DNA from 4 places in the Pseudomonas sp. 2FE genome. Region 1 is predicted to be linked to each of the others. Evidence: predicted binding sites of a transcription regulator. Region 1 holds the regulator's gene; each other region holds the start of a gene.
What was found. The regulator sigma-54, encoded in region 1, starts transcription at its own class of promoters, with help from an activator protein. The targets are predictions, from matches to a motif close to ANTGGCATNNANNTTGCTNT.
Positions count from the first base shown of each region.

Region 2: a site for sigma-54 is predicted at 3,583-3,602, ahead of FFS12_RS03815 (CmpA/NrtA family ABC transporter substrate-binding protein). Genes of this name have one in related genera too.
Region 3: a site for sigma-54 is predicted at 4,108-4,127, ahead of FFS12_RS13435 (pilin). Genes of this name have one in related genera too.
Region 4: a site for sigma-54 is predicted at 3,208-3,227, ahead of glnK (P-II family nitrogen regulator). Genes of this name have one in related genera too.

Region 1 is NZ_SCMO01000018.1:18,980-24,795, reverse strand. Features, by position in the region: gene kdsC (3-deoxy-manno-octulosonate-8-phosphatase KdsC) at 1-466, shown strand, start outside; gene lptC (LPS export ABC transporter periplasmic protein LptC) at 475-1,044, shown strand; gene lptA (lipopolysaccharide transport periplasmic protein LptA) at 1,031-1,588, shown strand; gene lptB (LPS export ABC transporter ATP-binding protein) at 1,588-2,313, shown strand; gene FFS12_RS19580 (RNA polymerase factor sigma-54) at 2,459-3,967, shown strand; gene hpf (ribosome hibernation-promoting factor, HPF/YfiA family) at 4,051-4,359, shown strand; gene ptsN (PTS IIA-like nitrogen regulatory protein PtsN) at 4,375-4,839, shown strand; gene rapZ (RNase adapter RapZ) at 4,859-5,713, shown strand; gene FFS12_RS19560 (HPr family phosphocarrier protein) at 5,733-5,816, shown strand, end outside.
Region 2 is NZ_SCMO01000001.1:797,762-803,577, forward strand. Features, by position in the region: gene alaC (alanine transaminase) at 248-1,480, opposite strand; gene FFS12_RS03810 (ANTAR domain-containing response regulator) at 1,647-2,225, opposite strand; gene FFS12_RS03815 (CmpA/NrtA family ABC transporter substrate-binding protein) at 2,245-3,459, opposite strand; gene FFS12_RS03820 (YgdI/YgdR family lipoprotein) at 3,668-3,877, opposite strand; gene acnB (bifunctional aconitate hydratase 2/2-methylisocitrate dehydratase) at 4,016-5,816, opposite strand, start outside.
Region 3 is NZ_SCMO01000008.1:27,592-33,407, forward strand. Features, by position in the region: gene FFS12_RS13420 (DUF1631 domain-containing protein) at 1-1,334, opposite strand, end outside; gene nadC (carboxylating nicotinate-nucleotide diphosphorylase) at 1,653-2,501, shown strand; gene FFS12_RS13430 (hypothetical protein) at 2,661-3,347, opposite strand; gene FFS12_RS13435 (pilin) at 3,508-4,065, opposite strand; gene pilB (type IV-A pilus assembly ATPase PilB) at 4,292-5,816, shown strand, end outside.
Region 4 is NZ_SCMO01000003.1:250,919-256,734, forward strand. Features, by position in the region: gene FFS12_RS08520 (HAD family hydrolase) at 1-145, shown strand, start outside; gene sutA (transcriptional regulator SutA) at 387-710, opposite strand; partial or broken gene FFS12_RS08530 (secondary thiamine-phosphate synthase enzyme YjbQ) at 788-1,084, opposite strand; gene FFS12_RS08535 (ammonium transporter) at 1,321-2,640, opposite strand; gene glnK (P-II family nitrogen regulator) at 2,674-3,012, opposite strand; gene FFS12_RS08545 (accessory factor UbiK family protein) at 3,419-3,679, shown strand; gene FFS12_RS08550 (YifB family Mg chelatase-like AAA ATPase) at 3,719-5,212, shown strand.

The DNA.
Region 1 (5,816 bases):
CGGCGTACTCACCGACGGTCGTTTGTACTTCCTCACCGACGGCGGCGAATTCAAAACCTTCAACACCCTGGATGGCCACGGCATCAAAATGCTGATCGCCTCTGGAGTGCGCACCGCCATCATCAGCGGGCGCAAGACCCCAGTGGTCGAGCGTCGTGCACAGAACCTGGGCATCCAGCATCTGTACCAAGGCCGCGAAGACAAACTGGTGGTGCTCGACGAGCTACTGGGTGAACTCGGCCTAAGCTACGAACAGGTCGCCTACCTCGGCGATGACCTGCCCGACCTGCCAGTGATTCGCCGGGTCGGCCTGGGCATGGCCGTCGCCAGCGCCGACAGCTTCGTCCGCCAGCATGCCCACGGCGTTACCCACGCCCGCGGCGGCGAAGGTGCCGCCCGCGAGTTCTGCGAGTTGATCATGCGCGCCCAGGACAGCCTTGAAGCCGCCCAAACCGCCTATCTATAGAGCCGATCATGCTGCGCAAACTGCTTCTCTCCGTGTTTTTCACCCTCGCCGCCCTGCTGCTGGCGGCGCTCGGCTATTGGAATCTCAACCCGGACAGCCTGCTGGAGCAAACGCCCACAGCCAGCGCGGAACACGCCATCGACTTCTATGTGGTTAACGCCCGCACCGTGCAATATCAACCGGACGGCAAGCTGCATTACGAAATGACCTCCGACAAGGTCGAACACCTCAAAGCCAGCGACACCAGCCTGATGACCCGCCCAGACCTGCAACTTTATCGCGGCACCCCACAGCCTTGGCATGTAAGCAGCGCCCGCGGCGAAGTGTCGCCGGGGGGCACCGAAGTCGAACTGATCGACGCCGTGCGCGTCGAGCGCACGGACGCCAAAGGCCGTCCGACCCTACTCACCACCAGCCGATTGACCGTGTTCCCCGACAAGGAATATGCGCAGACCCAGCAAGCCGTTAGAATCGAGGCGGCCAACGGGGTGACCACGGCACAAGGAATGAAAGCGTACTTGAATGACGGCAGGATGCTCCTGCTGTCCAACGTAAGAGGCCAGCATGAGGTTCGTTAACACTTTGTCTCTCCGGACCCTCCCCCTTCTGCTCAGCTTGAGTGCCGCACTTGGAAGCGCGAGCGCCTGGGCACTGCCGACCGACCGCGAGCAACCGATTCGCGTGCAAGCCGACAGCGCAGAACTCGATGACAAACAAGGCGTAGCGGTATACCGCGGCGACGTCGTCATTACCCAAGGCACCCTGAAGATCACCGGCAACACCGTGACCATCACGCAGACCGCCAACGGCGATATCGAGGTCTTCACCGCCGTCGGCACACCGGCGTATTACGAGCAGAAACCCGCTGCCGACAAGCAGATCGTCAAGGCTTACGGCCTGACTATCCAGTATTTCGCCGCCAACGAGCGCATCGTGCTGATCGATCAAGCCAAGGTAGTGCAGGAAGGCAATACCTTCGAGGGCGAGAAAATCGTCTACGACACCCAGCGCCAGATCGTCAACGCCGGCCGCGCCACCGGCGCCAACGTGACCTCGCCGCGCCCGCGCATCGATATGGTGATCCAGCCGAAGAACAAACCCGCCGAGCAGAAGGCGCAGTAATGGCCATCCTGAAAGCCCAACACCTGGCCAAGAGCTACAAGGGCCGCCAAGTCGTGCGCGACGTCAGCCTGTCGATTGAGAGCGGGCAGATCGTCGGCCTGCTGGGCCCGAACGGCGCCGGCAAGACCACCTGCTTCTACATGATTGTCGGCCTGGTTAACGCCGACCAGGGCCGCGTACTGATCGATCAGCAGGACGTCACCCATCTGCCCATGCACGGCCGTGCCCGCGCCGGCATTGGTTATCTGCCGCAAGAGGCCTCGATCTTCCGCAAGCTCTCGGTCGCCGACAACATCCTGGCGATCCTGGAAACACGCAAGGATCTCGATCGTGCCAGCCGGCGCCAGGCCCTGGAAACCCTGCTGCAGGAATTCCATATCAGCCACATTCGCGACAACCTCGGCATGAGTCTGTCTGGCGGTGAACGCCGCCGCGTGGAGATCGCCCGCGCCTTGGCCACCGCACCCAAGTTCATCCTGCTCGATGAGCCCTTTGCCGGCGTTGATCCGATCTCGGTCGGCGACATCAAACAAATCATCCACCATCTCAAGGCCAAGGGTATTGGCGTTTTGATCACCGATCACAACGTGCGTGAAACCCTGGATATTTGCGAAACCGCCTACATCGTCAACGACGGCCAATTGATCGCCGAAGGTGATGCCGAGACCATCCTGGCCAACCAGTTGGTGAAAGAAGTCTACCTGGGCCACGAGTTCCGCCTGTAGTTTGCGCAACCGCCCACTACAGAGAATGTGCGAGGGCTAGGCAAACCCCTCGAGATCAGGCATATAATTTGCTTCCTGGTGGCGCGTTGGCGCCCTGTAGTGGATGGCGCATGTGCGCCGGCGAATAAGGTCCTAAGCCCCCTCCATGAAACCATCGCTCGTCCTTAAAATGGGCCAGCAGCTGACGATGACCCCGCAGCTGCAACAGGCCATCCGCCTCCTCCAACTGTCGACCTTGGATCTGCAACAAGAGATTCAAGAGGCCTTGGAGTCGAATCCTATGCTCGAGCGCCAGGAAGACGGCGACGACTTCGACAACACCGACCCCCTGGCCGATGGTGCGGAGAGCGCCCCCGCCGCGCCCAACCCGGAGGAGTCCTACCAGGAAACCAGCTATCAGGAGTCCGCCCCCACGGTCGACAACCTGGAAGAAGGCGAATGGAACGAGCGCATCCCCAGCGAACTGCCCGTCGACACCGTCTGGGAAGACATCTACCAGACCAGCGCCAGCAGCCTGCCCAGCAACGATGATGATGAGTGGGACTTCACCACTCGCACCTCGGCCGGCGAGAGCCTGCAAAGCCACCTGCTCTGGCAGCTCAATCTGGCACCGATGTCCGACAAGGATCGCCTGATCGCCGCCACCCTGATCGACTGCATCAACAATCAAGGCTATCTGGAAGAAACCCTGGAAGAGGTGCTCGAAGCCTTCGACCCCGAACTGGATATCGAACTGGACGAAGTGGAAGCGGTACTGCATCGCATCCAGCAGTTCGAGCCCGCCGGCATCGCCGCCCGCGACCTGCGCGAATGCCTGCTGCTGCAACTGCGCCAGCTGCCCGCCAAGACGCTCTGGCTGAGCGAAGCCCAGCGCCTGGCGGGCGACTACCTGGACTTGCTCGGCAGCCGCGACTACAGCCAGTTGATGCGCCGCATGAAGCTCAAGGAAGATGAACTGCGCCAAGTGATCGAGCTGATTCAAAGCCTCAACCCGCGCCCCGGCTCACAGATCGAAGCCAGCGAACCGGAATACGTGGTACCCGACGTCATTGTGCGCAAGCACAACGAACGCTGGCTGGTGGAGCTTAATCAGGAAGCCATGCCGCGCCTGCGGGTCAATCCGCAATACGCAGGCTTCGTACGCCGCGCCGACTCCAGCGCCGACAACACCTTCATGCGCAACCAGTTGCAGGAAGCCCGCTGGTTCATCAAGAGCCTACAGAGCCGCAACGAAACCCTGATGAAGGTCGCCACGCAGATCGTCGAGCACCAACGCGGCTTCCTCGATTATGGCGACGAGGCGATGAAGCCCTTGGTCTTGCACGACATCGCCGAAGCCGTGGGCATGCACGAGTCGACCATCTCGCGGGTGACCACGCAAAAATTCATGCACACACCGCGCGGCATTTACGAGCTGAAATACTTCTTCTCCAGCCACGTCAGCACCTCCGAAGGCGGTGAATGCTCGTCTACCGCGATCCGCGCAATCATCAAAAAACTAGTCGCTGCGGAAAATGCGAAAAAGCCGTTGAGTGACAGCAAGATCGCTGGTTTACTGGAGGCACAGGGCATTCAGGTGGCCCGTCGCACAGTCGCCAAATACCGCGAATCCCTCGGGATAGCGCCTTCCAGTGAACGTAAGCGACTGCTGTAACGGCTACACTGATCCAAGCCAAAGTGTTCCGGTGGCAGGCCCGTTAGCCTGTCTCTTACACACGGCAATAAGGAGAAAGCGGTATGCAAGTCAACATCAGTGGACATCAACTGGATGTGACCGACGCCCTACGCGCCTACATCGACGAGAAACTCGAACGAGTAGAGCGCCACTTCGGAAAAATCACCAACGTGCAGGTCACCATGGAGGTCGAGAAGCTCAAACAGAAAATCGAAGCGACCCTGCACATCGCCGGCGGCGAAGTCGTCGCCCGCGCCGAACATGACGACATGTACGCAGCTATCGATCTGCTCACCGATAAGATCAACCGCCAACTTATCAAGCACAAGGAAAAGCAGCAGGGTCGCCTGCAAGGCGCCCCGGCGCGCTGACACCATCCCCTACTCATGATTCGACTTGAAAACATACTGACCCCCGGCCGTTCCCTGGTGAACGTGCCGGGCGGCAGCAAAAAACGTGTCCTCGAACAAATCGCCAACCTGGTCGCCCGCGAATTGCCCGACCTGGATGGACAAGACATTTTCGAGAGCCTGGTCGCCCGCGAGAAGCTTGGCTCAACCGGTTTCGGCAATGGCATCGCCATTCCACATTGCCGCCTGCCTGGCTGCGTATCGCCGATCAGCGCCTTGCTGCGCCTCGACGCCCCGGTAGACTTCGATGCTATCGACGGCGCCCCAGTAGACCTGCTGTTTGTCCTGCTAGTGCCAGAGGCCGCCACCGATGAGCACCTGGAGCTCCTGCGCCAGATCGCCAGCATGCTCGACCGTAGTGAGGTACGCGCACAGCTGCGCCACGCACAGAGCAGTGACCGCCTGTACCAGGTAGTAGTGGACGTGCAGAACGGCCGCTAGGCGGAGGCGGAGCCTAATCATGCGTTTGATCATCGTCAGCGGCCGCTCCGGCTCGGGTAAGAGCACCGCCCTCGATGTCCTCGAGGACAACGGCTTCTATTGCATCGACAACCTGCCGGCCGGCCTACTCCCGGAACTGGCCGAGCGCGCCCTGTTGCACACCGAGCTGTTGCAGCCGCTGGTGGCCGTGTCGATCGATGCGCGCAACCTGCCGAGCCAGCTCAAGCGCTTTCCCGAACTGCTCGACGAAGTGCGCGCCCGGCACATCCAATGCGACGTGCTGTACCTCGACGCAGACGAAGAAACCCTGCTCAAGCGCTTCTCCGAGACCCGTCGCCGTCACCCACTGACCACCGCCGAGCGCTCGCTGGCCGAAGCCATTCACGACGAAAGCCTGCTACTCGGCCCGATCATCGATCTAGCCGACCTGAAGATCGACACCACGCATCTCAACCTCTACCAACTGCGCGACACACTCAAGCTGCGCTTACTGAATAAGCCGGAACCGGGTACCGCGTTCCTGGTCGAATCGTTTGGCTTCAAGCGCGGCATGCCGGTAGATGCGGATCTGGTCTTCGACGTGCGCTGCCTGCCTAATCCGTATTGGAAGCCGGAGCTGCGCGAGCACTCGGGCCTCGAGCCATCCGTCGCGCAATACCTGGCCGCGCAGCCGGATGTCGAAGAGATGTTCCAAGACATCCTCGCCTACTTGGTAAAATGGCTGCCGCGCTTCGCCGCAAGCAACCGCGCCTATGTCACCATCGCCATTGGTTGCACTGGCGGACATCACCGCTCGGTGTATCTGGCCGAGCGACTTGGCCAAGCGTTGAAAAAACCCTTAAAGAATATTCAGGTTCGCCACCGCGACCTTTAGTAGAAGGACTTAAACAGCGATGCCCGCCTGTGAAATCACCATCATCAACAAGCTTGGCCTACACGCGCGCGCGGCCGCCAAGTTTGTCGGCGTGGCCGGGCGC
Region 2 (5,816 bases), on a different contig from region 1:
ACGGGTTGCCGGCTAGCCCGCGGCTGCCTCGATAGCCTGGTAAGTTGGCTTTTAAATCAATGACTTGGCAGGCGTTTGCATGGTCGTGGCCAGGGTTGGAAAAACCTCGTGAGCGCCTGCGGGCCGGTATAAGTCCGGGCCTCAGGGCGGCCCATTGGCGTGCACCGAACGCCGCTGCTTGGGGTTGGGGCGCGGGATTGGTGCAGGCGGGTAGGCCCTTCTCGATTGCCGAGAAGGGCAGGCAGGCTCAGTTGCCGGCGAGCTTGCGCGGCTTTCCGGGCTCCAGCAGGCCGTCGGCGCGGAACATCGCCTTGATACCGCGCACGGCCTGACGGATGCGATCCTGGTTCTCGATCAGGGCGAAGCGCACATGGTCGTCGCCGTAATCGCCGAAGCCGATGCCGGGCGAGACGCAGACCTTGGCCTCGGCCAGCAGCTTCTTGGCGAACTCCAGCGAGCCGAGCTGGGCGTAGGGCTCGGGAATCTTGGCCCAGATGTACATCGAGGCTTTCGGGTTCTCCACCATCCAGCCGGCCTCGTGCAGGCCTTTGACCATGGCGTCGCGGCGCTGCTTGTACTGCTCGGCGATATCACGCACGCATTGCTGATCGCCTTCCAGGGCGGCGATGGCGGCCACCTGCAGCGGGGTGAAGGTGCCGTAGTCGTGGTAGCTCTTGATCCGTGCCAGGGCGCTCACGAGTTCTTGATTGCCGACCATGAAACCGATGCGCCAGCCGGCCATGTTGTAGCTCTTGGACAGGGTGAAGAACTCCACGGCGATGTCCTTGGCGCCCGGCACCTGCATGATCGAGGGGGCTTTCCAGCCGTCGTAGACGATGTCGGCGTAGGCCAGGTCGTGGATCACCAGCACGTCGTACTGCTTGGCCAGGGCCACCACCCGCTCGAAGAAGTCCAGCTCCACGCACTGCGCGGTGGGGTTGGAGGGGAAGCCGAGGATCATCATCTTCGGCTTCGGGATCGATTCGCGAATGGCCCGTTCCAGCTCGGCGAAGAAGTCCACGCCCGGCACCAGCGGCACCGAGCGCACCTGGGCGCCGGCGATCACCGCGCCGTAGATATGGATCGGGTAGCTCGGGTTGGGCACCAGCACGGTGTCACCATGATCGAGGGTGGCGAGCATCAGGTGCGCCAGGCCTTCCTTGGAGCCGATGGTGACTATGGCTTCGCTTTCCGGGTCGATCTCGACCGCGTAGCGTTCCTTATACCAGCGCGCGATGGCCCGGCGCAGACGCGGGATGCCTTTGGAGGTGGAGTAGCCGTGGGTGTCTTCGCGCTGGGCGACCTGCACCAGCTTCTCGACTATGTGCGGCGGGGTGGCGCCGTCGGGGTTGCCCATGCTGAAGTCGATGATGTCCTCGCCACGACGGCGGGCGGCCATCTTCAGCTCGGCGGTGATATTGAAAACGTAAGGGGGGAGACGATCGATGCGCGCAAAGCGGCGCGAAGCTTGGTCAGCCATGCTTTCCTCGAAGACGTAAGCGCCCGGAACCGTCCGAGCGACGTTGGCCAGTGCGCTGGCCAGGAGGCGAAGATAAGCGGGGCGACCGGCGGCTGTCGAGAGGAATCTTCGCCGCGGCCGCTGGCAGCAAGGTGGATGAAAAAGTCCTCATCCACCTTGCTGGGGCTCAGGGGCCCAGCAGTTCGCTCATGGCGATGATCTGTTCGGCCACCTGGATCAGTTTCTGCTGCCGGCTCATGGCCTGGCGGCGCATCAGGGTATAGGCCTCTTCCTCGTTGCAACTTTTCATCTTCATCAGCATGCCTTTGGCCAGCTCGATGCGCTTGCGCTCGGCCAGTTGGGCATCGCGGGCCTGTAGTTGCGCACGCAGCGCCTGGTCGCTCTCGAAGCGGGCCATGGCGACGTCGAGAATCGGTTGCAGGCGCTGGGCCTGGATGCCTTCGACTATGTAGGCGCTGACCCCCGATTGGATGGCTTGGCGCATCACGCCGGGGTCGTGCTCGTCGGTGAACATGACGATGGGCCGCGGCTGGTCGCGAGTGACCAACACCACTTGCTCCATCACGTCACGGCCGGGGGACTCGGTGTCGATCAGGATCACGTCGGGGCGCACGGCTTCGACGCGCTCGGGCAGGTCGATGGTCAGCCCGGACTCGTCGATGACGTCGAAGCCGGCCTCAATCAGGGCGGCTCTGAGTCGGCCGACTTTCTTCGGGGTGTCGTTGATCAGGAGGATTCGCAGCATAGGGAGGTCATCCTCTGGCTTAAAGGGCTAGCGATTGTGGCGCATCGGCCAGGGCATGCAGGGCAAAGCTGCGCGCATAGGTGGCCGGGTCGGAGCCGTCCCAGACTTTGCCATCGAGCAAGGTGGCGCTGCGCATGGGGGTGGCCGGCACGGCGATACCCAGGGCGCTGGCGGCCTCGCGGTACAGTTCGAGCTGATGGATCTGTTGGGCGATGCCGAGGTAGTCAGGGTCATCACGCAACAGCCCCCAGCGGCGGAACTGGGTCATAAACCACAGGCCGTCCGAGAGATACGGCATGCTCACTTTACCATCGGCGAAGAAACGCAGCGGGTGTTTGTCCTGCCAGGCATGGCCGAGGCCGTCCTGGTACTGGCCGAGAAGGCGCGGCTGGAGCGCCGAGAGCGGGGCGTCGACGTACTCGCTGCCGCTGATCAACTGCGCGGTGCTGCGCTTGTTCTCGTCGCTCGCGTCGATGAAGCGGCTGGCTTCCAGTACGGCCATGGTCAGCGCCCGGGCGGTGTTGGGGTAGCGCTCGACAAATTCACGGGTGACGCCGAGGACTTTCTCCGGGTGATCGGCCCAGATCATCTGACTGGTGGCGAGGGTGAAGCCCTGGCCTTCCTCCACCGCCAGTGCGCCCCAGGGGCCGCCGGCGCAGAAACCGTCGATTCGCCCGGCCTTGAGATGGGTGACCATCTGCGAGGGGGGCACGACGACGCTGTGCACATCCTCCAGCGGATGGATGCCGTGGCTGGCCAGCCAGTAGTTGAGCCACATGGCGTGGGTGCCGGTGGGGAAGGTCTGCGCGAAGGTGAGTTTTGCACCGCTTTGGCGCACCCGCGCGGCCAGTGCTTCGGCAGTTGTCACGCCGGCCTGTTTGAGCGGCTCGGAAAGATTGATCGCCTGGCCGTTCTGGCACAGGCCCATGAGGATGGCCATGTCGGTGGCCGGGCCGCTGAGACCGAGGTGGATGCCGTAGACCTGGCCATAGAGGGCCTGGGCGGCGTCGAGCTCGCCGCTCAGCAGCTTGTCGCGCAGGGTCGCCCAGGAGGCCTGACGCTGCAGGTTGAGGGTCAGGCCGTAGGGCTGGGCGAAGCCCTGGGTGGCCGCGACTATCAGCGAGGCGGAGTCGGTCAGGGCCATGAAGCCCAGGTCCAGTGCGCTCTTTTCCGGGGCATCCGAGCCGGCGACCCAGGCCAGGTTGTCTGTGCGTGTACTGCTGCTATCGGTCATGTGTTTTGTTCCGCCGTTGAACAAAAAAGCGCCGCTCCAGCTACTCCAGAGGTTGGTAGCCGGAAGCGACGCCATTGTCTATGAACTGACTCCGCCGTTGGAGAGAGTTCTGCTGATGAACTCCAAGCAAGCCATATGCCAGCAGTTGCTCCAGACAAGAAAAACAAAACCCCGCCGAAGCGGGGTTTGGATTGAGAAACGACTGGCCTCAGCGTTCGATGATTTGTTTCACCTGGGACTGCGGGATGTGCTGTTCGCGGCCTTCGCTATCCTCGAACTCCAGCATGCCGGTATCTTTGTCGAGTTCGGGCTTGTCGTAGGTGGTCAGCAGTTGACCATCGACGGTGGAAATAAGGTATTCACTGGCACAGCCACTCAGGGCTACTAGGCAGACTGCAGCGAGAATCCAGTGCTTCATTTGGCTACTCCTGAAGGTTGGAGCGCTCCGCACGGGGCCGCCCCTAATCAGGAAAATAGCTGCTCTAGCCGCGCCCGCAAGGTGCTATTGAAAAGAAAAAGCCCCGCACTGGGCGGGGCTCTTCTTGACGCTATGCCGTTAGGCTTGAACGACCGGGATATTGGCGTTCGCAGCAGCTTCACGGAACTCGGCGATCTGGTCGAAGGAGAGGTAGCGGTAAACGTCGGCAGCCATGCTGTCGATTTTACCGGCGTACTCCATGTACTCCTCGACGGTCGGCAGGCGACCGAGGATCGAAGCCACCGACGCCAGCTCGGCCGAAGCCAGGTAGACGTTGGCGCCATCGCCCAGACGGTTCGGGAAGTTACGGGTCGAAGTCGAGACCACGGTGGAATTCGCTTCAACGCGTGCCTGGTTGCCCATGCACAGCGAGCAGCCCGGCATTTCCATGCGCGCGCCAGCCTTGCCGTAGATGCCGTAGTAGCCTTCTTCGGTCAGCTGGTGTGCGTCCATCTTGGTCGGCGGCGACAGCCACAGACGGGTTGGCAGCTGGCCCTTGACCTGATCCAGCAACTTGCCGGCCGCGCGGAAGTGACCGATGTTGGTCATGCAGGAGCCGATGAACACTTCGTCGATCTTCTCGCCAGCCACGCTGGAGAGCAGACGGGCGTCGTCCGGATCGTTCGGCGCGCAGAGCACCGGCTCTTTGATGTCGGTCAGGTCGATTTCGATGACTTCGGCGTATTCGGCGTCAGCATCTGCAACCATCAGCTCCGGGTTGGCGATCCAGGCTTCCATCGCTTGAGCGCGACGTTCCAGAGTGCGCGCATCGCCGTAGCCTTCGCCGATCATCCAGCGCAGCAGGGTGATGTTGGAGCTCAGGTACTCGGTGATCGACTCTTTCGACAGCTTGATGGTGCAACCGGCAGCCGAACGTTCGGCGGAGGCGTCGGACAGCTCGAACGCTTGCTCGATGCTCAGGTTGTCCAGGCCTTCGATTTCCAGGATGCGGCCGGAGAAGGCGTTCTTCTTGCCTTTCTTCTCGACGGTCAGCAGGCCAGCCTGGATCGCGTAGTAAGGAATGGCATGCACCAGGTCACGCAGGGTGACGCCCGGTTGCATTTTGCCTTTGAAGCGCACCAGGATCGATTCCGGCATGTCCAGTGGCATAACGCCAGTGGCGGCGGCGAAGGCGACTAGACCGGAACCGGCCGGGAACGAGATGCCCATCGGGAAACGGGTGTGCGAGTCGCCACCGGTGCCGACGGTGTCCGGCAGCAGCATGCGGTTCAGCCAGCTGTGGATGATGCCGTCGCCCGGACGCAGGGACACGCCGCCGCGGGTCATGATGAAGTCGGGCAGGGTGTGGTGGGTGGTGACGTCGATCGGCTTCGGATAGGCCGCGGTGTGGCAGAACGACTGCATCACCAGATCGGTGGAGAAGCCCAGGCACGCCAGGTCTTTCAGCTCGTCACGGGTCATCGGGCCAGTGGTGTCCTGGGAGCCGACGGTGGTCATCTTCGGTTCGCAGTAGGTACCTGGGCGAACGCCAGCGACGCCGCACGCCTTGCCGACCATCTTCTGCGCCAGGGTGAAACCCTTGGTGCTTTCAGCCGGTTGCTCAGGCTTTTTGAACAGATCGGAAGACGGCAGACCCAGTTCGGCGCGCGCCTTCTCGGTCAGGCCACGGCCGATGATCAGCGGGATACGGCCGCCAGCACGGACTTCGTCGAGCAGCACCGGGGTCTTCATTTCGAAGGTGGCCAGGACTTCGTCGCTGTTGTGCTTGGTGACTTTACCCGCGTGAGGGTAAAGGTCGATCACGTCGCCCATGTTCATCTGGGTAACGTCGAACTCGATCGGCAGTGCGCCGGCATCTTCCATGGTGTTGTAGAAGATCGGGGCAATTTTGCTGCCGAAGCAGAAGCCGCCGGAGCGC
Region 3 (5,816 bases), on a different contig from region 1:
TCGACAAAGTCATTCAGCAGACGTTGCACCACCTGCTCGATCTTCTGATACAGGCTGTCACGCTGGGTATTGTCGTGCTCAGCCCAACCCAACGCAGCCGCAGCAATTTCGTTGAGCAGGCGGCGAGCCGGATGGCTACCGCGACTGAAAAAGGTCTTGTCCAACACCGCCACTTTCAGCATTGGAATCTGTAAACGCCCGATCAGCGCTTTCAGCGAGTCCGACAGCGTGCGGTCATCCAAGATGAACTCGAACAGCATGGAGACCAGGTTGATGACGTCCTCATCCACCTCGCCAACCACACGCGCCTTGCCAGTTTTAACGCTGGCGCGACTCAGCAGCTGCTCCAACTGCTGACGCAGATCGAGCTCATCCATGGCCGCTGGCGCAGGCGCGCGCTGCTGCAAGTGCGACAACAAGCGCAGCAGATCATTGCTGGAAATCGGTAGCCCATCCGCCGCCATCTCGCGCCGCGGCAAGCCTGTGCCGCGGACCTGCGCAAGCAGCTCCTGAAGTACGCCGAACACCTCCTGCACGCCTTCGGCAGCGTAGCTCCCACCCTCCGCGGGCAGAGCCGCCCCCTCCTCACGCCCAGAACGCGAGTCCGATGCCGGCGCCTGTCCAGGCTTGCGGCGAGTAGGCGCCGACTTCAGCTCCGGTAGCACACCCGCAGCCACCAACTGCTGGTTGGCCTCGGCGTAGAGTTGATCGAGATCACTCAGTACATACTTTTCGAATAACTTGAGAATGATCAGCTTGACCCTGATCTCCACTCCCAGACCGCTGCAGGCCTCGAGGAAAAACCCGCAAAGCACCGTAGGCCCCAGGGGGTTGGACTTGTTATCGAGCTTTTTGCTGACCACCGCATTCAGGCGAGTGGTCAGATGGCCTAGCGCGACACCGTCGCGACTCGTCACCTTGGCCACCATGGAGTCCAGCGCTACCGACTCTTCCAGTTCATCGTTCTGGATCAGCGCGAGCGTGTCGAAAGACACCGCATCCAACTGCGGCGCCTTGCCAATTTCGTATTGGTTGAGGGTGGCGAAAGACTCGAAGACTTTTTGCAGGAAGCCACGCTCAATGCTTTTGCGCTTCAAGCGCAAATCACGCATGGCTTCGAAGAAGGTGTTCTGCTCGGCATTGCTGGTCGCGCGATCGGCCATCTCGAAGAGCGTGTCGTCCGCGTTATCGAACAGCGCTTGCAGCGCCTGCTTAAGCTGCTGGGCAGCCTTATCGCGGACCTGGATCAGCGCCACGGGCAGCCTTCCCGCCGACGGAGTTGGCGAGTGCTCAGGGGCAACCTTGTTCAGCTGCACCACTTTCGCATCGGTCATTGCAAGTCTCCCGCAGACGGCCCCTCTCGGGCTTATTCGCCTGCACAACGATCAACTGGGCCTCACCCGCAACGTCAAAGGCCTGGCGCCAATATTAAGCAAGCAGAGAGTCATTATAGAGATCAATCCCGACCTTCAAGCCGACTTTTCCTCCAGGCATGACCCACGTCACAGATGTACCGCACCAGCCTCCCAGCGGCTACCCATGCACGACCAACGCACTATCGGTCTCGCAAAAAGGTCAGGTCTGCTATCAATCACGCTGCGCCCGCCGTCGACCCTCCCTATAATCGCCCGATCTAGACAGTGGAGCCAGCCATGCCGAACCTCATCCTCGCCGATCTGAGCGCAGAAATCGAAGCCAACGTCCGCCGCGCCTTACGCGAGGATATCGGCAGCGGCGACATTACCGCCCAGCTGATCCCCGCCGAACGCCTGGCCCAGGCCACTGTCATCACCCGTGAAGCGGCGGTGATCTGCGGCTCCGCCTGGGTCGATGCGGTGTTCCGCCAGCTCGACCCACGGGTCGCCGTGCATTGGCAGGTGCAGGACGGCGAACGCGTAGCGCCCAACCAAGCCCTGTTCCACCTGGAGGGCCCGGCTCGTGCGCTGCTCAGCGGCGAGCGCAGTGCCCTGAACTTCCTCCAGACTCTCTCCGGCGTCGCCACCCGCTGCCGCCACTATGCCGACCTGGTGGCAGGCACCGGGGTCAAATTGCTCGACACCCGCAAGACCCTGCCCGGCCTGCGCCTGGCACAGAAATACGCCGTCACCCGCGGCGGCTGCCACAACCACCGCATCGGCCTCTATGACGCCTTCCTGATCAAGGAAAACCATATCGCCGCCTGTGGCGGGATCGTTCAAGCCGTGCAAACCGCCCACAAAATCGCCCCCGGCAAGCCGGTGGAAGTGGAAGTGGAGAGTTTGGCAGAGCTGCAGGAAGCACTGGATGCCGGCGCGGACATCATCATGCTCGATGAGCTCAGCCTGGAGGAGATGCGCAGCGCCGTGCAACTCACCGCCGGCCGCGCCAAGCTGGAAGCCTCCGGCGGCATCAACGAAAGCAGCCTGAGGACTATTGCCGAGACAGGCGTGGACTATGTTTCGATTGGCGCACTGACCAAGGACGTCAAAGCCATCGACCTGTCGATGCGCCTCAGCCTCTGACGCATAGGGTGGATTAACCGCCCAGCGGCGTGGTCCACCGAACCAAGGGCAAGAGGATTGACGAAAAGCCCGGCAGCCAGAAACCACAAGCCCCACTTCGGGAGCAGGGCGTGTGACGCTTCAGGCTAGGCCTGAAGACTTTGACAAAGAGGGGTATCGCTAGCCCTTGCCGTCCGGAACAAAGTCCAAGACCTTGCGCGCGTCCGGATCAAAACATACCGAACCACTCTGGTAAGAGCTTTCGATATCGACCCGCAAACAGGCGTTCTCCCCACCCTCGCCAGCGCCACGCAGGATCTTCACTAGCGCCTGACGATCGGCAGGCATTTCACGGTACAGATCCACACGCCGCTGAAGAGGCGTTTCGCCATCGAGCAGGGCTTTCGTATGTTGGGCCAGAAACTCCGCAGCGTTCGACGGAACCTCGACATAAAAGAACTTCGGCGCCCATCCGCTGAGACCGTCCAGAACCTGCGGTTCGACATTCAACTGACGGTAATCCTCACGACTGACCACGTAGAACGTATCGAACACATGCACGACCGCCAGCGGCCGCGCATTGCTCACGACATAACAACCGGCAACCAGCGCCAGGGTCTGCACCAGGACAACCAGCGACAGATCCCTGACCAGCTCCAGCCTCGGCTTCAGCGGGTTGAACACTATCAGGGTCAGGCAAGGCCCCAGCACAAGATCGACAGCGAGGATGATTCTCAGCCCTTCCCAGCCTCCGGCGGCCAGAAACAACGCACCGGGGAAAAACAGGAACAGCGCAATCGACGCCAGCAGCACAAAGACCAGCAGGCCGAGCAGCAAATGCAGCGCAGAAGCGCGCCAGCGACTCATCGACTTCGTCATATCTCCATCCCAAGTAAAAAACCAGACGATCTGAAAGCTGTATATCCGACAACCACACAACAAAAAACCCCTTAGTTAAGGGGTCTTCTGCTTAGCTCAAGAGCGGCACCACGGGGCACTCAGCGCATCCCGGGCTGCCGCTTCCCGATTAGCGGCACTCGCCCGGCGCGAACTGGGCCGGCAGGGTTCCAAGACCGCCAAGTTGCGGCATGTTACGTGTAGCTGAAGTTCCAACGCTGTTGCTAGCAGAGGCACAGCCCCAGTCGATGGAGCCAGTCACCGGCGGAGCAGCCGCAAAATTAGTAGCCAAGTCAACCGGGGCGGCGCCGCCGCCGACCTGTATGTAGGGGGTAAAAACCAGAGTGGCAGAAGCCGGAATACTACCAACGTTTCTCTCGTCGAGAATAACGGTAATTTCGCCGCTAGCACCGTTAATAATCACCTGCCGCACATATTTACTGGTGGCACCCAAGTTCCCAGCCTGGGCATTGAAAGCAATCGCGGCTGCTGCCAGCTCAGCCACCGTATTGGAACTCTCGGCGACTATGGTCTTAGCACTGCTGGCCAGGCCCACACCCTCGGTTACCCGGGCGCGGATGGTGTAGTCCTGATAAGCCGGCAGCGCTACAGCAGCCAGGATGCCGATGATCGCCACCACGATCATCAATTCAATCAGGGTAAAACCCTTTTGCAGTTGAGCTTTCATTTGAATCTCCATGAGTTGTTAGGCCTTCCGCCTGTTAGAAACGCAGCAAATAGCGCGCCAACTCAAAAACCCCCGCAGAGCGCCTTAAATCCGTGCCGATCCGCCCATACGGCGACAACCATTAATCCGCACCTTGTGACACTTTTTGCCACCCGCTTGATCGCCGTTTGGCAGTCTCGGGCATCTGCGCTATAAGGCAGGGCATTGTGTCTATGAGTTCCTTGTCATGAATGACGCCGTATCCCTCTCGGGCCTGGCCAGGCAGATGGTGCTGGCCGAACTGCTGGATGAAAAAAGCGCCCAGCAGGCGCAGCAACAGGCCCAGCGCAACAAGCTGTCGCTGGTCACCTACCTGGTGCAGAACAAGCTGGTGAAAAGCCGCGCCCTAGCCGAGCTGGCGGCCGAGCAGTTCGGCGTGGCCTTTCTCGACCTCGGCAGCCTCGACAAGGAGGGCCAACCCAAGGATCTGGTCAGCGAGAAGCTGATTCGCCAACACCGCGCCCTCCCCCTGTGGCGCCGTGGCAACAAGCTGTTCGTCGGTGTTTCCGACCCCAGCAACCACCAAGCCATCACCGACATCCAGTTCAGCACCGGGTTGAATACCGAAGCCATCCTGGTCGAAGACGACAAGCTTGGCGATGCCATCGAAAAGTTTTTCGATAACGCCGCCAACGGCATGGAAGATCTCGGCGATGTCGACCTGGACGGCGTAGACATTCAAGCCGTTGATGAGGACAAGCAAGATACTGCCGAGGGCAATTCGGCGGACGATGCGCCGGTGGTGCGTTTCGTGAACAAAATGCTGCTGGATGCGATCAAGGCCGGCTCGTCCGACCTGCACTTTGAGCCCTACGAGAAGAGCTACCGGGTGCGTTTTCGTACCGACGGCATCTTGCATGAGATCGCCCGGCCACCCATCCAACTGGCGCCCCGTATTTCCGCGCGACTCAAAGTCATGGCCAGCCTGGATATCTCCGAACGGCGCAAGCCGCAGGATGGGCGCATCAAGATGCGCATCTCGAAAAGCAAGTCGATCGATTTCCGGGTCAGCAGCTGCCCGACCTTGTGGGGCGAGAAGATCGTGATGCGGATTCTCGACCCTTCAAGCGCGCAGATGGGCATCGATGCCCTCGGCTATGAGGAGTCGCAAAAAGACCTGTATATGGCCGCGCTGAAACAGCCACAAGGCATGATCCTGGTCACCGGCCCAACCGGTTCCGGCAAGACCGTTTCGCTGTATACCGGCCTGAATATTCTGAACACCGTTGACGTCAACATTTCTACCGCCGAAGACCCGGTCGAGATCAACCTGGAAGGGATCAATCAGGTCAACGTCAACCCCAAGCAGGGCATGGACTTTGCTCAGGCATTGCGCTCATTTTTGCGCCAGGACCCCGACATCATCATGGTCGGCGAGATCCGCGACCTGGAAACCGCCTCCATCGCCATCAAGGCCGCTCAGACCGGCCATATGGTGATGTCTACCCTGCACACCAACAGCGCCGCGGAAACCCTGACCCGCCTACGCAATATGGGTGTGCCCTCGTTCAACATTGCCACCTCGGTCAATCTGATCATCGCCCAGCGGTTAGCCCGCAAGCTCTGCACCAGCTGCAAGAAAGAGCTACAGATTCCGCGCGAGGCGCTGCTGGAAGAAGGCTTTCCGGAAGACAAGATCGGCACCTTCAAGGTTTATGGCCCTGTCGGCTGCGAAAACTGTAATGGCGGCTACAAGGGCAGACTCGGTATTT
Region 4 (5,816 bases), on a different contig from region 1:
CATTCAAGGCGCCCGTGAGGCCGGGATGCGAGCGATCTGGTTCAACCCTGAGCGCAAGGACTGGAGTGCCGCAGAGCGCCCTGATGCCGAGATTCATAGCCTGGCCGAACTACCGGCCGTGTTACATGGATGGACCAAGACGTAGGCTGGGTAGAGGCGCTTTGCGCCGAAACCCAGCTCTGGTCACCACCGGGTTTCATGAGGTGCATCCATGCACCTCGCCCTGCGGGCAGCTAAAGCTGTGCAAAACGGCTTCCCTGCCGTTTTGTCGTTTCGCTTTACCCAGCCTACAAAGCTTGCGATGCCCGGGCCTGCGCGTCCCCCCCCCCCCAAAAAAAAAGCCCACCAAACGGCGGGCTTTTTCGTCAGCATCCGGGCACTTGCACTTAAATAGGCCGGCTGCCGTACTTGCTGTCCGGCTTCTTCGGCGGGTCGGCTACCACGTTCGGCTCGACTTCCTGCACCTTGCCGCCACGCGAGAGAAACTCCTGCATGGCACGCTCTAGAGCATCACGCTCCTTCTGCTTAGCCTCGATACTCGGCAGCTCTTCGATGTCGACCGCCGCCTTGGCTTTCTTGCCCGACTTGACCAGCCGCTCACCGTCGCTATCGCCGTCATCATCAGCGCCGTCATCCGCGGCAGCCAACTCCTCACCTTCATCCTCGGCGCCACCTTCCAGCTCGTCTTGTTCCAGATCTTCGTCGCTCATGTTTAACCTCATGACTTGCGAAAAGCAGGTTAGTTATAGCCCAGCTACGCCCGCTTTCGAACGTTGCCGGGAAAAATTCAAAGAGCCTCACCCTGCAAGGTGGCGAGCACTCGACGCGAACCCGTGTGATCGCGATGCTCGCCAAGGTAAATTCCTTGCCAACAGCCCAGCGCCAAGCGCCCATTCGCCATCGCCATCGGCAGACTCAGCTGACAGCCGAGCAAACTGGCCTTGAAGCGCGCCGGCAGGTCATCCTGGCCTTCATCATCGTACTCATAACCACTCGCACCTTGCGGCACCAGACAGTTGAAGAACCGTTCGAAGTCGCGGCGCACCGCCGAGGCGGCATTCTCGTTGCGGCTCAACGAGGCCGAGCCGCGCGGCCGTGATGCAAGCTGATCGGGCTCTGCTGCCACCTACGGATCTGCGCAGTTTCGGCGCGCATTCTAGCGCGCTGCGAGAAAAAGCAAAGAGTGCTTGTTAGAGGCTTTTGTCTTATTGCTGTAGTCCGTTATGCGGCAACCGCGGCTAGACGCGAAGGCTGTCCCCGGGCTGGCCGCAAAAAGCAAAATGCCCGGCAATGCCGGGCATTTTTTGCAGCGCCGAACGCTTACAGGTTATAGCCGCGCTCGTTGTGCTGAGCCAGGTCGAGACCGACGGTCTCTTCCTCTTCGCTGATGCGCAGGCCGATCACCAGGTCGATCACCTTGAGGATCACGAAGGTGACGATAGCGGTGTAGACCACGGTGAAGCCAACACCTTTGAACTGGATCCAGACTTGTGCGGCGATGTCTTCTACAGTGCCGAAGCCACCCAGTGCCGGCGCCGCGAACACGCCGGTCAGCAGCGCGCCGACGATGCCGCCGATACCGTGCACGCCGAAGGCATCCAGGGAGTCGTCATAGCCGAGCTTGCGCTTCAGACTGGTGGCGCAGAAGAAGCAGATCACCCCAGCCGCCAGACCGATTACCAAGGCGCCCATCGGGCCCACGGTGCCGGCCGCCGGAGTGATGGCCACCAGACCGGCCACCACACCCGAGGCGATGCCCAGAGCGCTCGGCTTATCGTGAGTGATCCATTCGGCGAACATCCAGCCCAGGGCAGCCGCCGCGGTGGCGATCTGCGTCACCAGCATGGCCATGCCGGCGGTGCCGTTGGCGGCAACGGCGGAACCGGCATTGAAGCCGAACCAGCCGATCCACAGCATGGCCGCGCCCATCAGGGTGTAGCCGAGGTTGTGCGGCGCCATCGCCGTGGTCGGGTAGCCCTTGCGCTTGCCCAGCACCAGGCACGCCACCAGACCGGCGATACCGGCGTTGATATGCACCACGGTGCCACCGGCGAAGTCCAACACGCCCCAGTCCCACAGCAGGCCGCCGTTGCCGCTCCAGACCATGTGGGCGATCGGCGCGTAGACCAGGGTGAACCAGATAGCCATGAAGATCAGCATGGCGGAGAACTTCATGCGCTCGGCGAAAGCCCCGACGATCAACGCCGGCGTGATGATGGCGAAGGTCATCTGGAAGACGATGAACACGCTTTCCGGGATGGCATAACTCAGGCTCGCTGGCGTGACGCCGGCGAGGAAGGCCTTGGACAGGCCGCCGACGAAGGAGTTGAAGTTAACCACCCCCTGCTCCATACCGGCGGTGTCGAACGCGATGCTGTAGCCGTAGATGACCCACAGAATGCTGATCAGGCCGGTGATGGCGAAACACTGCATCATCACCGAGAGGATGTTCTTCGAACGGACCATGCCGCCGTAGAACAGGGCCAGGCCGGGGATGGTCATAAACAGTACGAGTGCGCTGGCGACGAGCATCCACGCGGTATCACCGCTATTCAACACAACCTCGTCAGCGGCCATGGCCAGACCGGGGGTAACGAGGGACAACAGGGCTCCTAGCCCTGCGAGCTTACGCAGAGTCATATTGTTTTCTCCTGGGGCGTTGGGTTCGGCGGCTTAGATTGCGTCGGTGCCGGTTTCGCCGGTACGGATGCGGATGGCCTGTTCCAGATTGACCACGAAGATCTTGCCGTCACCGATCTTGCCGGTGTTGGCGGCCTTGGTGATGGCCTCGATCACGCGATCCAGTTGGTCGTCGGCGATGGCCACGTCGATCTTCACCTTGGGCAGGAAGTCGACCACGTATTCGGCGCCGCGATACAGCTCGGTGTGGCCCTTCTGCCGCCCGAAGCCTTTGACTTCGGTGACGGTGATGCCCTGCACGCCGATCTCCGACAGCGACTCGCGCACATCGTCCAGCTTGAACGGTTTGATGATGGCAGTGACTAACTTCATGAAACTCTCTCCCGTATTGGTGGACTTGCCCCAGGAAAAACGAACCCGGCTCAAGTCTAAGCGCAGTGTCTGGCTTTGTAACGCATCGGGCACCCTCGCTGTGGCCACTCCGACAACAACCAATCGCTCTTGGCGAAACAACTCCCCGCTTCGCCTTACGCACCGAACTGCATCGGTGCATGCGTCATAGGCCACCAAGCAGAAAGCTTGCCAGCTCTGTGAAAAGCTTGGTTTTCAGGCATTTATCATCTGAAAGCCGCACTGTGACCGGATTGCGCAAGCGAGTCACGCACAACAACAGTGCGCACTGCGCCCCACTAGCGCCCTAAAACCGTGCAAAACGTCGCCCCCGTTCAGGCGCGATGCTGCGTGTTACACTGCCGGCCGTCTTATCCGGAACCCCGCCATGCTGCCGCCCAAAGCCTTGCTCGATGCCCTCAGCGCTCACGCCTCCCGTCTGTTCAACGGCGATAGTCCGTTGCCGCGTAGCGAGTTCGAAACACAGTTCAAAGCCCTGTTGCAGAGCGGTTTCAGCAAGCTGGACCTGGTCAGCCGGGAAGAATTCGACAGCCAGATGGCCGTGCTGGCGCGCACTCGCGCGCGCCTGGAGGCCCTGGAAGCCAAAGTCACCGAGCTGGAAGCCAAACTGTCGCCGCCCACCGAGTAACGCACTCGGCGTGAGCGGCATGTGATCAAGGAGTGATCCATGTCTCTGGCCATCGTCCATAGCCGCGCGCAAGTCGGCGTCGAAGCCCCGGCGGTCACAGTCGAAGCCCATCTGGCCAACGGCCTGCCGTCGCTGGCACTGGTCGGTTTGCCGGAAACTGCGGTCAAGGAAAGTAAGGACCGGGTGCGCAGCGCCATCCTCAATTCCGGCTTCGACTTCCCGCCACGGCGCATCACCTTGAACCTGGCGCCCGCCGACCTGCCCAAGGATGGCGGCCGCTTCGACCTGGCCATCGCCCTCGGCATTCTCGCCGCCAGCGGCCAACTGCCGGGCGCCGCGTTGCTCGAAGTCGAGTGCCTCGGCGAGCTCGCGCTATCCGGCGCCCTGCGGCCGGTGCAGGGCGTGCTGCCCGCCGCGCTCGCCGCCCGCGCCGCCGGGCGCGCCTTGGTGGTGCCGCGCGCCAATGCCGAAGAAGCCTGCCTGGCCTCGGGCCTCGTCGTGATCGCCGCCGACCACCTGCTGGAGCTGGCGGCGCACTTCAACGGCCAGACTCCGCTGGCGCCCTACCAGGCCCAGGGCCTACTGCGGCAAACCGCGCCCTACCCCGACCTCGCCGAGGTGCAGGGCCAGGTCGCGGCCAAGCGCGCCCTGCTGGTGGCGGCCGCCGGCTCGCACAACTTGTTGTTTAGCGGCCCGCCCGGCACCGGCAAGACCCTGCTGGCCAGCCGCTTACCCGGGCTGCTGCCGCCGCTGAACGAGCAGGAAGCCCTGGAAGTCGCCGCCATCCAGTCGGTGGTCAGCCATACGCCGTTGCATGCCTGGCCGCAGCGGCCGTTTCGTAATCCGCATCACAGCGCCTCGGGACCGGCGCTGGTCGGCGGCGGCAGCCGGCCGCAGCCGGGAGAAATCACCCTGGCGCACCAAGGCGTGCTATTTCTCGATGAGCTCCCAGAGTTCGATCGCAAGGTCCTGGAAGTGTTAAGAGAACCGCTGGAAAGCGGCCAGATCGTCATTGCCCGGGCGCGGGACAAGGTGCGCTTCCCCGCCCGTTTTCAACTGGTCGCGGCGATGAACCCCTGCCCGTGCGGCTATTTGGGTGACCCGAGCGGCCGTTGCCGCTGCAGTTCCGAGCAGGTCCAGCGCTACCGCGCCAAGCTCTCCGGACCGCTGCTCGACCGCATCGACCTGCACCTCACCGTGGCGCGGGAAACCACCGCGCTGCATGTGCCGAGCGCGGCCGGCGCCGACAGCGCGAGTGCCGCCAGCCTGGTCGCCCAGGCACGCGAGCGGCAGCTACAGCGCCAGGGCTGCGCCAATGCCTTTCTCGATTTGCCCGGCCTACGCCAGCATTGCGCGCTCGACCGCAGCGACCAGGCCTGGCTGGAAAGCGCCTGTGAACGCCTAGGCCTGTCCCTGCGCTCGGCCCATCGAGTGCTCAAGGTCGCCCGCACCCTGGCCGATCTGGAACAGATCGAGGCCATCGGCCGCGCGCATCTGGCCGAAGCCCTGCAGTACCGGACGAATTTGTCCTGAAGCGGCTGTCGGCGGCAGAGCGCGATAAAGCTGAAGGCTGCCTGGCCCAAACGTCCACCGCAGGCAACGGCAACGTCGCCACGGCCTCACACAAGCGCTCCTGCTTGGATCTGCCGGGCTCCTTGGGGCACCCACCAGGCAATCGTCTAGACTACTTGCCAGCGCGGCCGGCGTAAGCAGAGCGCGGCGCCCCGCAGCAATGTCCTCGGCCAGCAGCACCAATGCTGATGGACAGTCCATAGATTAAAAATAAATCTGCCCCCCTTTTCCTGTGACACGCGGAAAGTCGGGGCGACCGAAATAAGCTGCAAAGTCAGAGTCTGGCTTGTTGTTCTAGAAACCAGGGATCCCCTATTTCTCTACTTTGCCCCTTCTGCCACGACAGACGGGATCAAAGCGAATCGGCTATGCACAGATGAAACCGCGCGGGATCCGCAAAGGATGCTGCCATGTCAGGCATTTCAGTCTTGGGGGCGTAAATGAAAAATCTTAAAATCTGGCAAAAACTAGCATTGATGGGTGCCGTTTTTATGCTTCCTTTTGCCGTGGTGACCTACAAGATGGCGTCCTCCATCGACGCCCTGGGGGTCGAATTCGCCCGGCA